Linked DNA regions of Desulfitobacterium hafniense DCB-2. The protein of the gene in region 1 binds, or shares a complex with, the protein of each later gene. Links are inferred from orthologs where the notes say so. Each region holds a gene or a part of one and is shown in the gene's direction. Other genes may lie near its edges. The genes, in order: groL and metK.

Region 1 (8,308 bases):
TCTGGAATATATTAAGAAATATTAATAAGGATTAAGAAATATTATTGCTTTGAACTCTTTTGGCAATCTCCAAAATGGTGTATACTACAAGTAGTTACATTCATTCTGCTATAATTATTTTGAAACATGGAATAATCAGCAAATAGAATATGTTTATGTGCTCCGAAACTGGAAACCTAAAGTTAGCTATGGTTTACCAGTCGTGCATTCTGCACCGGGTATTATTGGAAACAGTAATGCCTCCCATTTGGAAAGGAGTCTGTAGGGTATGCGGGAGCTCCGCGGTTTTACAGACCGTGGGGCTTATTTATTTTGTGGAATAATGAACGTGAAGGTGAGGGGAATCTATGCAAGATCAATATCGGCGCCAGATCGAATACCTGAGGATTTCCATTACAGATCGCTGCAATTTACGATGTAAATATTGCATGCCCGCTGAAGGAGTTCAATGGATTCCTCATGAGCGCATCTTAACCTATGAGGAAATATTGCGTGTCATGCGCATTAGCACCACATTGGGCTTTAGACGGTTCCGCATCACCGGCGGGGAACCCTTAATCAGGTCCGGAGTCCTGGAATTTTTGCAGAATGCCTCGCAAATTCCAGGAGTGGAAGATTTGATGCTGACCACCAATGGGATACTTCTTGCGGACATGGCGGAAGATCTGAAAAAGGCGGGAGTCAATCGGGTCAATATAAGCCTGGATACTTTCAATGAAGATAGGTTCCGGGAACTTACCCGTGGTGGGGATATTAAGAAAGTCTTTCAGGGAATACACCGCTCTCTCGAAGTAGGGCTGCATCCGGTTAAACTCAATGTGGTGGTGGTTCGTGATTTCAATAGCCATGAGCTACCCCGTTTTATGGAATTAGCTCGTGACTATCCGCTTCATGTTCGCTTTATCGAATTGATGCCTATCGGGATCAGCTCGGATAAACGCAGTGATTTCGTATCTATCGATGAGATGAAAGCAATACTGGGCTTAGAGGGCCTGAAAGCCACTCACGATATTCAAGGAGGCGGTCCTGCAGAATATATCACTTCAGAGGGTTTTAAGGGCAGTGTGGGCTTTATCAGCGCTATCAGCAAGCATTTTTGCAGCACTTGCAATCGAATTCGCCTGACTCCCGACGGGAAGCTGCGCCTGTGCTTACACAGTTCCAAAGAAGTGGATTTTCGTGAAGTGCTTCGCTCCAACAAGAGTGATAATGAAGTCAGGGATGTTTTTGCCCAGGCGATTTGGAATAAGCCGGCTGAACATCATATGAATGATCAGGCCTGGCAGGATCAACGGATTATGTCCCAGATTGGAGGATAATGATGGAACTGACACATTTTGATGAAGAAGGCCGGGCACGTATGGTGGATGTCTCGGCTAAGGCGGAGACGACCCGGGTGGCTACGGCCCGGGGTAAGGTGGAAATGCAGGCGGAGACTTTGGAGAGGATTCGCTCAGGACAGATTGCCAAAGGGGATGTGCTGGCGGTGGCCCAGGTCGCGGGAATCATGGCAGCCAAACAAACTTCAAATGTGATTCCCATGTGTCATCCTCTGGCTATTACCGGAGCAAAACTGAATTTCGAAATTGTTCCTCCCGGAACCATAGAAATCGAAGGAATTGTCAAAGTCACGGGTAAAACCGGGGTTGAGATGGAAGCGCTTACGGCTGTCAGTGTTGCTGCCTTAACTATTTATGATATGTGCAAGGCTATCGACAAGACCATGGTTATCAGTGATATCCGGCTTATGGAGAAAACCGGCGGCAAGAGCGGGCATTTTATTCGCGAAGATCACTTAAAGAGCACAACTTAATAGATAAATTCGAATGATTTAAAACAAATTAGGAGGAACGATGATGGCGAAGATTATCGCAGTTTGTACAAGTGAGAAAAAAGGGATGCGGAAAAAAAATGTAGGGGAGGGAGTACTGAAGGTTAATTTTGGTATCGAAGGAGATGCTCATGGCGGGGATTGGCATCGTCAGGTAAGCTTGCTGGCGATGGAAAGCATCAAGAAGATGCAGGATATGGGGCTTGATGTGGGACCGGGAGATTTTGCCGAGAATTTAACCACCGAAGGAATCGATCTGGTGAGCCTGCCCCTGGGCACAAAATTAAAGATTGGTGAAACCGGCGTGGGCGAAGTGACACAAATCGGTAAAGAATGTCACACCCGATGTGCTATTTATTATCAAGCGGGGGACTGTGTTATGCCCAAGGAAGGGATCTTCATCCGTGTTCTGGAAGGCGGCCCTATTAATGTGGGAGATAGTGTTGAGGTGATGGAGTAATGCTGAGGGTTGGGGTTATAACCGCCAGTGATAAAGGATCTCAGGGGCAAAGAGAGGATCTTTCCGGTGCTGTTCTCAAGGAACTGGTGAAAGAGATCGACGGCGAGGTCGTTCTCTATACTATTCTTCCGGATGATCAGGAGCTTTTGGCCCAAACGATGAAAAAGTGGGCCGATGAAGAGGGCTTAGACCTTATTCTGACCACAGGTGGCACGGGTTTCTCCTTGCGTGATGTTACCCCGGAGGCGACGACTGCTATTGCGGATCGTATGGTCCCCGGGATTGCTGAAGTAATGCGTTATGAAAGCTACAAAATTACTCCGAAGGCTATGTTGAGCCGGGCAGTGGCGGCCTTGCGCAAGCAGACTTTAATCATCAATATGCCGGGTTCGCCTAAGGCCTGTAAGGAATGTTGGGCAGCCCTTGTCCCTGCTTTGCCCCATGGAATTCAGATCCTCAAAGGGGAGGCCAGCGAGTGTGCTGTGCCTGTTCACCAATAGGCATCTTCAGCGTGTTTTTGAGGTTTTTTAGGTTCAATTCAATATAAAAATTTTTTTGCTTGTCACTCCTGTCCTTTTCCTGCGTACTCTATAGTAAGGGAAAGTGGAAATGGGGTGACATTGTTTTGAAGGCGATTGCTTTTATTGATTATGAAAATATATGGACTGGACTCTTTGAACAAGGTTATGAATTAACTCCGGAAATCCTTATGGAATCCATTCAACTGTATGCTAAACAAAATGACTATGTTCTATCCGCTATTTATCTCTATGCTAATTTCGATCGGGAAGAATTCTGGCGTGCCCAGACTTCCTTTGAGAAGATTCATGTATATACACGCCATGTGTACGGAAAAAACAATTTTGCCAGTACGGGATTAAGGCGAAATGCGGCGGATGTGGAGCTCATATTGGAAGCGCAGGAGATCTTGCTCACTCGTACCGCAACCTTTGATGTGTTTCTTCTGTTGACTGGGGATGGGGATTTTTTGCCTTTACTTCGAAAAGTAAGGGCCTGGGGAAAAGATGTTAAAGTTATCGGCGTGAAGGGAAGCATGCACCACGAACTTCAAGCCTTTAGTGATTCCGGAGATTTTTTCGGCGAGTTTCTCCCTCAGGAGCGACCGCAGGAATATGAGCCTGAAAAGGATCTTGAACAAGCAATCTCAATCATAGCTCAGCTTCAGCTAAGCATGACGTATATTGCTTCCACCAAAGCGAGGCTCACCCTGTCGGATCATCTGGGAGTTACCATATCCCAAGTGAAAGAGCTTATTCGCTACGCATTAAGAGAGGGGATTCTTCTTGAACAAGAATATGCCGATTCCAGTTTAAAGATCGGTAAAACCAAGGTCTATCTTTTGAACCTTGACCATTCTATGGTTCAAGTTGTTCTGGGGTCCGCAATCGAAGAGATTCGCAAACGCTATGAGAAATTAAGAACTCATTGATGGTTTGCCGTGTAAAATTGAGCAGGCACGGCATAGGGTAATAAAAGAATGAGAAGAAGGGGTATCTGGCCGGGAGGGCTGGATATCCCTTCTTCTAAGGCGCCGTGATGATTTTTTGTCCAAAGGATGAATAAACCCCCCGGGGACTGGTCAATATATTGCTTAGTGAATGCAAGTCGAAGCTATGAGATTCTGTCAATTTAAGAGTGATGCAATAAGGGGAAGATATAAGGAGAAAATAGAAGGTTTTCGCTTGTAAATCTCTTAAAAATGCAAATGACAGGATTTGATTTCTTCATCCACCTTGCATATTATTATAGTATGATGTTAGCACTCAATAGGAATGAGTGCTAACAATATCAAAATAATATTTGAGTTCTTAAGGAGGGACTTTCTTCAATGAACATTAAGCCTCTAGGTGATCGGGTAGTCATTAAAGCACTCCCCATGGAAGAAAAGACAAAAAGCGGAATCATCATGCCGGATACGGCTAAAGAAAAGCCTCAAGAAGGTGAAGTCGTTGCAGTAGGACCTGGAAAAATGGAAAAAGGAGAGCGCATCGTCCTGGATGTTAAAGTGGGTGACCGCGTGATTTATTCCAAATATGCCGGTACTGAAGTAAAGTATGATGGTCAAGAGTATCTTATTCTTAAGGAAACTGACATTTTAGCGGTTATTGGCTAAGATAATACTCTTTGCTTTATTCACTTAATGAACTTGACATTGTACAGTGTTTTTTACTTATTGACCCTTGAATTTTGATTTTTAAGGAGGAACTTACAGGTGGCAAAACAAATCGTTTTCAATGAAGAAGCTCGCCGCGCATTAGAGCGTGGTGTTAATGCCCTGGCTGAGTCTGTCCGGGTAACTCTTGGACCTAAAGGCCGTAATGTGGTTTTGGACAAAAAATTCGGCGCTCCTTTGATTACCAATGATGGTGTGACTATCGCCCGGGAAATTGAGCTGGAAGATCCATTCGAGAATATGGGGGCCCAACTTGTCAAGGAGGTTGCAACCAAAACCAATGATGTAGCAGGGGATGGAACCACCACTGCAACTGTATTGGCCCAAGCGATTATCCGTGAAGGCTTAAAGAATGTAGCTGCCGGTGCTAATCCTATGGGCATCAAGCGAGGCATTGAGAAGGCTGTTGAATCTGTTGTCGAGGATATTAAAACCAATGCAAAGCCCATTGAAAGCAAGGAATCCATCGCTCAAGTAGCTTCTATCTCCGCCGGCGATGACAACATCGGCGTTCTGATTTCTGATGCTATGGAAAAGGTCGGCAAAGACGGCGTAATCACCGTAGAAGAAGCTAAAGGAATGACCACCGAGCTCAAAGTTGTCGAAGGTATGCAATTTGACCGGGGCTATCTCTCTGCATATATGATCACCGATACTGATAAGATGGAAGCTATTTTAAATGATCCTTACATCTTAATTACCGATAAAAAGATTGGCGCTATCGCCGACATTCTCCCTGTTCTTGAGAAAGTCGTTCAAGCCGGCCGTCAACTTCTGATTATTGCCGAAGATATCGAAGGGGAAGCTTTGGCTACCCTCATTCTCAACAAACTCCGCGGAACCTTTACCTGCGTTGCTGTAAAAGCTCCTGGCTTCGGTGATCGCCGTAAGGCAATGCTGGAAGATATCGCAATCCTCACCGGTGGTACCGTCATTACCGAAGATCTTGGCTTAAAGCTGGAAAACACTACGATTGATATGCTGGGCCGTGCTCGTCAAATTCGCGTAACTAAAGAAGAAACCACCATTGTTGAAGGCTCCGGTTCTCAAGATGATATTAAGAGCCGTGTGGAAGCCATTAAAAAGCAAATCGACGAAACGACTTCTGATTTCGACCGGGAAAAACTTCAAGAGCGTTTGGCTAAATTAGCCGGCGGGGTTGCTGTGATTCAAGTAGGTGCTGCAACAGAAGTTGAAATGAAAGAAAAGAAACTCCGCATTGAAGATGCTTTAGCTGCAACCCGTGCAGCAGTTGAAGAAGGTATCGTAGCCGGTGGTGGCTGCGCGTTAGTGGATGCTGCTAAAGCGCTTGACAGCCTTAAGCTGACCGGAGACGAAAAGACCGGTGTAGCTATTGTATGCCGTGCTTTGGAGGAACCTCTCCGTCAAATTGCCAATAATGCAGGATTTGAAGGCTCCATCGTTGTGGAGAAGGTTCGCAATGGCGGCCGTGGGGTAGGATTCAACGCTCTGACCGAAGCATATGAAGATATGATTGCAGCCGGTATCGTTGACCCCGCTAAAGTGACACGTTCTGCCCTGCAGAATGCAGCTTCCATCGCTGCTATGCTCCTTACTACCGAGTGCTTAGTTTCCGATATCCCATCAAAGGATAATGGTGCGGCTGCTATGGCTGGTATGGGCGGCATGGGTGGAATGGGCGGCATGATGTAAAGCCTTAAACCACAAATAAATGCCTGAAATAAGTGAGACTCGTGTTGCGATGTGGCTATAGCCAATTTTGCTAACACGAGTCTCAATTTTTAGAGGTTTCTTATAAGTTCGCTGAACTTGCAGGAAGCCTCTTTTTTATTATTTTTAGACGTCTTCGGCAGCTTTTAATTCGACCATTCCGAGAACTTTCATCTTGTTATCATGTGACAGCTTGCGGAAATTTGATATAAGAGCCAATTCATCCTCCGTTAATTCAACGGGGGATATTTTTTTGTCACTTATTCCATAGATATCGTCCAGGTTAATCTCTAGGAAATTGCAGATGTTCAGAAGAGTCGAGATGTCGATAGAGTTGGTCCCTTTCTCCCATGATGATATCGTATTATCTCTGACCCCTAGATGGTCGGCTAATTGTTTTTGGGTTATACCTTTTCTTTCGCGATATTTGCGTAGGTTTTCCGCCACCCTCAATTTAATTGCTTCCATTGATAACCACTCCCTTGTGTTGATTATATAGATAACTATGATCTTAATCAAGATGAATATTCATGAAATATGAATAAAAGATATTGACACATCATAATTTATGAAGTAAGGTGGTGTTGTGAGTTCATGAAATATGAAGTTGGAGTGAAATGTGTTTGGAGAAAACCAAGCTTCAAGGATTGCAACTCTTTCCGTCGGCGTGAACGTTAAAGATACCCTTGCCAGTAGTTATTTTAGAGATTATCGATCGGATGGGAGGTGAAATGAATGAGCGGTTGCAGGCTGTATAGAATAAAACCTTTGAAGTGGCTTAAGTCAATCACGTCTTACCGTACTCGAAAGTTGGATAATCTCCCTAAGAGCAAATGGGCTGAGATATTAGTAAGGGGAGGGACCATAAAGCCCTGACTATCCAAAGGGAAAAGGTGGAGGTGGATCACAATGCTTAAGGAAAAAGTCAAATGCAGTGTGCATTTCTATTGAAGGGAAGCCAGGCTAATGAAAATGCCTGAACAAAAAGAAAATGCCCGCAAGTCCTGGCAGATTTAACGGGCAGAAGAAAAATAATTTCTAGCTTAGTATATCATGTTTTGCCAAGTCAGTACATCAGCTCATTAATAATCAAGTTGAAGTTGTCGCGGTGCGAATTACTTAAGTAGGATCAGTGGTTCTCCAGGCGGAGCGTAGAGAAGTTGGACATAAAGGTGGAGAGATAGTATGCGAATCGACATAAATGAGAAATACTGCATCACCTCTGATGAATACCAATATATTCTTAACACAAAATCCGTTAGTAACGGTAAAAAGATAAAGGGGCAGAAAGAATTAAAAGCAGTTGCTTATTGCTCAGATCTCAATCATTGTCTTAAGGAACTTGTAAAGCGTCAAATCAGGGAATCAGATTGCACTTCCCTCAGAGACGTTGCAAAGCGAATAGAAGAAATCAGAAGTGAAATAAATAGAACTGTTAATTTTTAAGCGTTGTGAAGAGCACCTTCCCTATGGGTCATGCGGGCACCACAGCAATATATATCGTGTGGATGCGTGATGTTCCAGTGAGTTGATAGAGTAGGTGTGAGCAGATAAAGGAGTGGAGTGGCAGTGGAAGAAAGAATTGAGAAGCATATTCACCAGTATGTCGAGGCAGAACTTAGGAATTATCGGACCTATAAAAAACTTATTGGTGAATACGATAAAGAGTTGCTGTATAGAGGTGCTAAATCGGGACTTGGTAAAGACCCGACGGGGAGGTTTTCACAGAATCGGATCAGTGACCCAACGTATGATGAAGTAGCAGGGGTTATTGCTAATGAGCAGAGAGTTAGAAGGATGAAAGATGTTGTGATGTGCATCGAGGATGTCTTAGAAGAGTTGTCGGAAGAGGAAGCACGATTAGTGGAGATGAAATATTTTAAGAGTTGCTATACAGACTTTGGAATCATCGGCGAGCTGCACATAGGGCAAACAAAATACTATGGAGATAAAAAAAGGATAATCAGAAAGTTTGCTTTAAGGATGAGGTTAATATAAGTGTAGAATTTGCGAAGTATTTAACACCATTTCCGTAGTATTATGGTATCAGTGAAAGGCGTCAAGAGATGGGCGCCTTTCCTTATTTATAGGAGTACTCCTTTCGGCGACTCTCCTCTCGGTCGGCTGGGTG
Region 2 (8,313 bases), 2.6 Mb from region 1 along the record:
CCGACGATTTTCTCTCCACTGTCCTGCTGGCCACGCAGGCCCCTATCTTTGTGGCTCCGGCCATGAATCATCATATGTATCATCATCCAGCCACCCAGGAGAACCTGAAGCGGCTCCGGGAACGTTCCGTACGCATTCTGGGACCGGCTGCCGGCTTTCAGGCCTGCGGCACCGATGGCGACGGTCGTATGAGTGAGCCTCAGGAACTTGTGGAGGCTTTGCAGAGTTTTTTTGCCGCCTCAGGAGTGTTGGCGGGCAAGAAAGCCTTGGTCACTGCCGGGGGAACCCAGGAACCCCTTGACCCGGTCCGCTATCTCGGCAACCGTTCTTCAGGCAGGATGGGCTTTGCCGTGGCTGAAGCCTTAAGGGAGGCCGGTGCGGAAACAATCCTTGTCTCTGCGCCCAATGAACTGCCCACCCCGCCGGGAGTAAGGCGAATCAATATTATGACAGCTCAGGAAATGCATGCTGCGGTCATGGGCGAATTTGCCCGGATGGATATTGTGGTCAAAGCCGCAGCAGTTGCCGATTACCGGCCCGCGGTCAGTGCTGAGCAGAAAATCAAAAAAGCTGGGACAAATCTTGCTCTGGAACTTGTGCCCAATCCCGATATCCTGGCGGAATGCGGCAGGAAGAAAGAAAACCAGTTTCTGGTGGGGTTCGCCGCTGAGACGGAAAACCTTTATGAGCATGCTCAAGCCAAGATGCAGCGCAAAAATGTCGATATGCTGGTGGCCAATGACGTAACCCAGCCCGGAGCGGGATTTGGCAGCCCTACGAATATCGTGAGCCTGCTTTTCCCGGATGGGAAGAAAATCGATCTGCCCCAAATGAACAAATTAGACGTAGCTCGGCGGCTGGTTCAGGAGATTGCTGAGCGCCTTAGTGAAAAGGAGTGACTTCATTGGCAAAAAAACTGTTTACCTCCGAATCGGTCACAGAAGGACATCCCGATAAAATCTGCGACCAGATTTCCGATGCCATCTTAGATGCTATCTTCGCTAAAGATCCCAATGCCCGGGTCGCTTGTGAGACCTCGGTGACCACCGGCCTGGTGTTAGTCAGCGGTGAAATTACGACTAATTGTTATGTGGATATTCCCAGCACAGTAAGACAAACCATCCGTGAAATCGGCTATACCCGGGCCAAATATGGCTTTGATGCCGATACCTGTGCCGTGCTCACCTCCATCGGGGAGCAATCCGCCGACATTGCTTTGGGAGTGGATAGAGCTCTGGAAGCTAAAAACGGGGAGATGAGCGAGGAAGAAATCGAAGCCATTGGCGCCGGCGACCAAGGGATGATGTTCGGCTACGCCACCAACGAAACGGAAAGCTATATGCCCCTGGCCATTGATCTGGCCCACCGTCTGGCCCGCCGCCTCAGTGAAGTCCGCAAGTCGGATATCCTGGATTACCTCCGTCCCGACGGCAAGACTCAGGTGACGGTAGAGTATGAGGATAATCGCCCTGTCCGTATCGATACCATCGTGATCTCCACTCAGCATCATCCGGAAGCAACTCAGGAGCGGATTCGCCGGGATCTCCTGGAGCATGTGGTATTTCCCGTGGTCCCATCGGAATTGCTGGATGAGAGCACCCGTTATTTTATTAACCCCACAGGCCGTTTTGTCATCGGCGGTCCCCAAGGGGATGCCGGCTTAACCGGTCGCAAGATTATCGTCGATACTTATGGCGGGATGGCCCGCCATGGCGGAGGAGCCTTCTCCGGTAAGGACCCCACAAAGGTGGACCGTTCCGCCGCCTATGCCGCCCGTTATGTAGCTAAAAACGTGGTGGCTGCCGGTTTAGCTGAGCGCTGTGAAATCCAGCTGGCTTATGCCATCGGGGTAGCCCAGCCCGTATCCGTCCTGGTGGAAACCTTCGGAACCGCCAAAATTGACGAGGAAAAAATCGGCGAACTGGTCAAAAATAATTTTGACCTCCGTCCGGCAGGGATCATTAAGACTCTGAATCTGCGCCGTCCCATCTACCGCCAAACGGCTGCTTACGGACACTTTGGCCGCACTGATCTGGACCTGCCATGGGAAAAGACCGATAAAGCCGCTGCCCTGCGGGAGCAAGCAGGCCTATAAATTATAAATTTCAAAAGCAGATGGATCAGGCCGGAGGATTGTTTCAATAGGAACAATCCTCCGGCCTGATTGGTTTAGAAGATAGAACACCCCCTTACTTTGGCAATAGGACGAATTTTTGACTTGACATTATTCTGGTTTTGGCTAAACTGAATTTAGTAGGTCTTAACAATTTAAGGATTTCAGGTGCCCTTCGCCAAGAAGGGAGAATAGGGAACCGGGTGCAATTCCCGGACGGACCCGCCACTGTAAAGAGGAGTCTCAGCGCTGAATGCCACTGGGTAACTGGGAAGGCAGCAAGGAGACAATGACTCGAAGTCAGGAGACCTGCCTGGATCCGGGGACACATGAAGTTTGGTAAAGTTCATGGTCATTTTGCTTTGTCTGCAAGGAGAAGCGAGGTGGCTATGGACTTTTTATTTTTATAAAAATTATTGGAGAGGAGAGTTGAGGGCCTTGGGATATCAGGGAAGAGATGTTGAGGTGGTTGCCCTGAATGATGCTCAATATCTTGTCGCAGCCTGCGATTCATGCGGTGCTATTGGTGAGAAAGAGCTGGATGCAGTCAAAGTTCCCTGGAGGGTAACCGGCAGGATGACGGCCCGGGTCGCTTTGTTGGAAGTGCTGGCGGTGGGAGCGGTTCCCCAGATGCTCAGCATTGCCATTGCCAATGAGCCCCTGCCCGCAGGGGAAGAAATAATGAAGGGGGTGAGAGAAGAGCTGAAGGCTATGAACCTGCTCTCCCTGCCTGCGGCCGTCAGCACGGAAAAGAATATGCCCACAGAACAAACCGGCTTAGGCATCACGGTCATAGGGCTTTGCGATCAGGATAAACTTCGCATTGGCAGAGCCAGGCCGGGCAACAGCCTGTTTTGTCTGGGGCTCCCCAAAGTGGGAACTGAGGCGGCTGACCCGGAAGATCCGGATATTCTGCAGGGGATACATCTTATTCAATTGCTTAATATTCCTGGGGTGTATGACATTATTCCCGTAGGCTCCCAAGGGATACGGGGTGAAGCCGAAGCCCTTGCCCAAGCTGTCGGTGCCCGATTTGGAGAAGATTCCCAATGCAGACTTGATATCAATAAATCGGCAGGGCCTTCAACTTGTCTCATTTTTACGGCCGCTGAGGATATTGAATTAGGGGATTTCGGCAAGCTACCCATCCATAAAATCGGCAGGCTGGAGGAGGATGGAGGTGGAGGTCTCCTAACAGAAAATGAAGATTAGAATCCAAGAGAAAGGTTAGCGGAAAGATTCAGGTTATCAAGTTAAATGAAAAGAAAAAATGAAATGAAATGAAGGAGAGAATAACAATGATTGAACCTGCAAAGAAAACAACGATTCCCAAATCAGCTCAGAATATCCGACGGATTGCCATCATGGCAGTCTTTCTTGCCTTGAGTGCGGTAGGTGCCTTGATTAAAATTCCCAGCCCGCTGGGGACAGTGGCCCTGGATTCTGCTCCGGGTTTTTTCAGCGCTTTGGCTTTTGGCAGCATAGAAGGCTGTATTGTTATTGCCATAGGTCATCTGCTCACCTCGGCGGTGGTCGGTTTTCCCCTGGGAATTCCTATGCATTTGGTGATCGCCATAGAAATGGCTGTCTTTGCCTTGATTTATCGCCTGGTCAATAAGAAAATCGGTTTGATTCCTGCCGTGATTATTACCTCCCTCCTCAATGGTGTGGTGGCGGCCTTTTCCGTATTCCCCATCGGTGGTATGGGTGCAGTCTTAGGGTTAATGCCCTTTCTGTTATTAGGGTCGGTCTTAAATGTTGCCGTATCGGCCTTAGCCTATAAAGCGCTTAAAGGAAGCCGGTTGATCTAGAGGAGTGCTGGGGTGGAGACAGTGATTGAATTAAGAGATGTTTCTTATCGTTATCCAAGAGCTGAAGAGGAGAGTTTAAAACAAGTCAGCCTGGCAGTGGCCAAAGGAAAATTCATCGCTTTGATGGGTCCCACGGGAGCAGGTAAAACAACCTTAAGCTTGTGTCTGAATGGTTTGATTCCCCAGTTTCTGCAAGGAGAGCTGCAGGGAGAGGTCAGGATTGGGGGGGAAGAGACACGTGAGGTCCGGGTGCAGGACCTGGCTAAGCAAGTAGGGCTTGTACTTCAGGATGCAGAAAGTCAGATCGTCGGGCGAACAGTGGGGGAGGATGTGGCTTTTGGCCCTCGTAATTTCGGTGTACCCCTGCAGGAAATTCACCGAAGGGTTGCCCAGGCCTTGGCCAAAGTCCGGCTGAATGGCTATGATCAGCGCTCTACAGCGGAGCTGTCCGGCGGGGAAAAACAACGGCTGGTGATCGCCGGAGTGCTGGCCCTGGAACCGGAACTATTGGTCATGGATGAACCGGCTTCTGAACTGGATCCGGAAGGACGGTTCCAGGTCTATCGCACCTTGGATGATCTCTGTCGTGAAAAAGAGCGGACGATTCTTGTCGTCGAGCACTCCAGTGAAGAAATTCTGCATAGAGCCCACGAAGTTATCGTACTTAAGCACGGGAAAGTTGCCTGGCAAGGGATACCGGAACAGCTTTTCCGCAATATCCCTCTTTTGCAGGAATTCGGGATCAAGCCCTTGCCAGTCAGCTTATTAGGCTGGAGTTTTTGGCAAAGAGGATGGATTGAAGGCCAGGACATTCCTTTGGATGTTGCCGAGGCGGAATCCCTGATCCGCAATTTAATAGGGCGGCCCAGCCTACAAAACAGAGTGGTCCCGCCGAGTGAGCCGCCGGCAAGAGGCAAAGTCCATCAAGAAAAGGAAGCAGAGAAGAGCTCACTGAATTCAGCCTTGATTCAAATTACGCAGCTTGTGCACCGATTTGAATCGGGACAAATAGGCGTACAGGGGATTGATCTGACCATTGAAAAGGGAGAATTTGTGGCTTTGGCAGGCTCCAATGGAGCCGGAAAAACCACTTTAGCCAAACACATCAATGGCTTGCTTAAGCCCACCGAGGGGGAAGTTATCGTCAAGGGCCTGAATACTAAAGATGTTGACACGGCCCAGTTAGCCAAAACTGTCGGCTATGTGTTCCAGAACCCTGATCACCAGATCTTTTCCGTCTCGGTAGAGAAGGAGCTGGAGTTTGGCCTGAAGAACGCCGGCTTTACCAGGACGGAGATTGCAGAGAGGATCACCCAGGCCTTGGCCTTAACCGGGCTGGAAAACTATCGTCAGGTTCATCCCTACACTCTAAGTAAAGGGGAAAGGCAGTTCATCGCCGTGGCTTCCGTTTTAGCCCTTACCCCGGAAATTCTCGTCATTGATGAACCGACGACAGGTCTCGATTGGGTGGGGGTGGAGAAAATTATGAAGCTGCTTCAGCAGCTCCATAGAAAGGGGACCACCATTCTGATGATCAGCCATGATATGGACAGTGTTGCCGACTATGCCGAACGGGTGATCATTTTGCGGGAGGGTCAGGTGATGATCGATGCCCCTCCCTGGGAGGCTTTTGCTGATGAATCCATGCTCCGGCAGGCGGCAGTCCTTCCTCCCCAATTATGCGTCTTAAATCAAAGACTGCAGGATTTGGGCTATTCTGCCCAATCGGCTGAGGAATTCAGGCAGGCATTGTTCCAGCTCATTGAGGAGGGGGAAAGGAAACCTTGTTTATAGACTACTTGCCAGGGGACTCTCTGCTGCACCGTCTCCATATCCGTACCAAAATATGTGGTTTTCTAGTGGCTGTTATCTGGGGTTTTTTGTTTCAAAATCCTCTCTACAATTTAAGTTGTTTACTCGGCATCCTAATATTAGCACTGCAAAGCAAAATCCCTGTGCAGAAAGTCTGGCAGATGATCCGGCCTTTAATGCCCATCTGTCTCTTTCTGCTTCTTTTTACCGGCATAACTTACCCTCAGGAAAGATTTCAGAGCGAAATAAGTCAGGTTATTCTTTTCTCCGCAGCCAATGAGGGGCGGCTTGCCTTGTCCGTGGGAGGCTTTTTAACGGGGATTAATTACATCTGCCGCCTGCTTATTATGGTATTGGGGTCCTCTCTGCTAACCTTAACGACCCCCCTGGATGAGTTCATGGAGTTTTTGAATCGGCTTAGGGTGCCGGCGGAAATAACCTTTATGATCACGACAGCCTTGCGCTTTATCCCCACACTGGATAAAAAAAGATTGCTTATTATCGAAGCGCAAAGGGCCCGGGGTGTCAGGATCAATGATCAAAGCAGTATAGGGCGGCTCAAAACCTATCTTGCGATTATGGTCCCTTTATTTGTAAATGCTATTTTGATTGCCGAGGACTTAGCAAAAGGTATGCTGAACCGCGGTTACGGATATAGCTCCTCGATAACCCCAAGCCATGAACACCCTTCGACGGCAATGGATTACTGGATTCTAGGGGCTCTTTTGCTATGCTTAGGCGGCGGGCTGTATTTGCGGGTCGGGTTAAACTTAGGGGTGTTATGAATCCTCATGAGTATAAACAGCTTGCTAAGGATAGTGAGTGCCAGGGTAAGCGCCAGCCCTAAGTAAAAATAAGCGCAAAAATAGTAGAAATTGATTGAATATTTGATATTGACAAATAGTTCTGGCGTGTTAATATAAAAACATAGAACATCTTTTATTTTGCCCCAAGCTGTATATACAGGTATATGTAACTTTCCGGTTATTAAAAACATTAAGGGAGTGAAAAGGATGCTGGATTTAAATGCATTGACACAGGCCATTGGGGATCTGGACGAAGGACAAGTAGTAAGCTTACTGGAGGAATTTGTTGCCTCCAAGCCCAGTATGGCGGAGGCCAACCAAGTGGTTGCAGCTTGTCAAAAAGGGATGAGCATCGTCGGAGACTTTTATGAAAAAAAGGAGTACTATGTTGGTGACCTTATTTTCGCCGGTGAACTTTTAAGCGAGGCATTTGATCTTTTGAAACCTGTGATTGGCGGAGACAGCAACAGCAAGGTGGGCAGCATCGTTGTCGGCACGGTCCAGGGGGATATGCACCATACTGGCAAAAACATCTTTGCCAGTATGGTGGAGGCGGCAGGTTTTGTCGTCCATGATCTGGGCATCGATGTGGAGCCTGGGGTTTTTGTGGACAAGGTAAAAGAGGTGAAAGCAGAAATACTGGGGATGAGCGGAGTTCTTACCCTGGCCATTGATTCCATGAAAGCAACCGTTGACGCTTTGGCAGCGGCGGGCCTGCGGGATCAGGTGAAGGTCATCATCGGCGGCAACCCTGTCACCGAGGAGGCCTGCAAACAGATCGGAGCCGATATGTTTACAACCAATGCCGCCGAGGGCGTAAAAATTTGTCAGAGGTGGGTGGAACAACATGTCTGATAAGATGGCTGAAAGAACACAGTTATTCACGGATCTGATTGACGGGAAAATCCCCAAGCGGGTGCCCATTATGTCAATGTTTACCCATGAATTTGCTATTCAATATGCCGGCATGGATTTAAAAAAGGTCCAATGGGATACGACGGATTTAGAGGCCTGCTTCGAGAAAGTGTGCGAGGATTTTTATTCCGACCTCTTGCCTGTCTCAGCCTTCAGAATGCCGTCCTTTTATAAGATATTGGGTTCGCGAAACTTTGTCATGGGGTCCAATGGTTTTCTGCAGCATCCGGAGGTGGAAGGGCTCAAAGTAGAAGAGTATGACGATTTTATTGCTTCCCCCTATAATTGTATCGTTGAAAAAGTGCTGCCCAATTTATATTCCGAACTTAACGCCGACCCGGTCACCCGCTCTATCGTCATGGCTAAGGCCTTCAAAGCTTATACAGACGAAAACAACAACTTGTTCAGGATCTATGGGAATCTAATCGGCAAATACGGTTACGGTACCGTATCCTTCTTTGCTGCCTTCTGCGAAGCACCCTTTGATATTTTGACCGACCAGTTAAGAGGGTTCAAAAATATTTCCATGGATGTCAGACGGATTCCTGATAAGGTGGAAGCCGCTGTCGATGCGGTCACTCCTTTGATGATCAAAATGGGAACCCAGCCTTTCCCCAACAAATACAATGCCACCTTTATTCCCTTGCATATGGCTCCCTATCTCAGAGGGAAGGATTTCGACAGATTCTACTGGCCCAGCTTTAAAAAACTGGTGGAAGGTCTGGCGGAAAAAGGCATGAGGTCCTATCTGTTTGTGGAGGAGGACTGGATGCGTTATATCGACTATCTGGCCGAGCTGCCGGCCGGCACCGTAATGACCTTTGAGTACGGGGATCCCAAGCTTGTTAAGGAAAAA

The links.
Region 2: the proteins of groL (region 1) and metK are in contact, whole or in part, in a cryo-EM structure (PDB 8P4O), measured with the Escherichia coli proteins. The link is inferred for Desulfitobacterium hafniense DCB-2 from one-to-one orthologs.

The regions. Positions count from the first base shown.
Region 1 is NC_011830.1:1,508,117-1,516,424, forward strand. Bases 3,848-6,841 are described here. They hold groL (chaperonin GroEL), read left to right. Parts: upstream 3,848-4,524; coding sequence 4,525-6,159; downstream 6,160-6,841. Other genes in these bases: groES (co-chaperone GroES), read left to right, coding at 4,141-4,425; DHAF_RS07050 (helix-turn-helix domain-containing protein), read right to left, coding at 6,304-6,645. Also shown: GTP 3',8-cyclase MoaA, read left to right, coding at 348-1,319; cyclic pyranopterin monophosphate synthase MoaC, read left to right, coding at 1,322-1,813; DHAF_RS07025 (MOSC domain-containing protein), read left to right, coding at 1,857-2,291; DHAF_RS07030 (MogA/MoaB family molybdenum cofactor biosynthesis protein), read left to right, coding at 2,291-2,791; DHAF_RS07035 (NYN domain-containing protein), read left to right, coding at 2,917-3,741; DHAF_RS07055 (DUF5405 family protein), read left to right, coding at 7,363-7,623; DHAF_RS07060 (transcriptional regulator), read left to right, coding at 7,747-8,175.
Region 2 is NC_011830.1:4,119,365-4,127,677, reverse strand. The notes cover bases 1-2,999. They hold metK (methionine adenosyltransferase), read left to right. Parts: upstream 1-904; coding sequence 905-2,095; downstream 2,096-2,999. Other genes in these bases: DHAF_RS19425 (AIR synthase related protein), read left to right, coding at 2,552-2,999; coaBC (bifunctional phosphopantothenoylcysteine decarboxylase/phosphopantothenate--cysteine ligase CoaBC), read left to right, coding at 1-899. Outside these bases: more of DHAF_RS19425, read left to right, coding at 3,000-3,325; DHAF_RS19420 (ECF transporter S component), read left to right, coding at 3,412-3,924; DHAF_RS19415 (ABC transporter ATP-binding protein), read left to right, coding at 3,937-5,718; DHAF_RS19410 (energy-coupling factor transporter transmembrane component T family protein), read left to right, coding at 5,709-6,521; DHAF_RS19405 (cobalamin B12-binding domain-containing protein), read left to right, coding at 6,750-7,397; DHAF_RS19400 (uroporphyrinogen decarboxylase family protein), read left to right, coding at 7,390-8,313. UniProt on the Escherichia coli protein: Catalyzes the formation of S-adenosylmethionine (AdoMet) from methionine and ATP.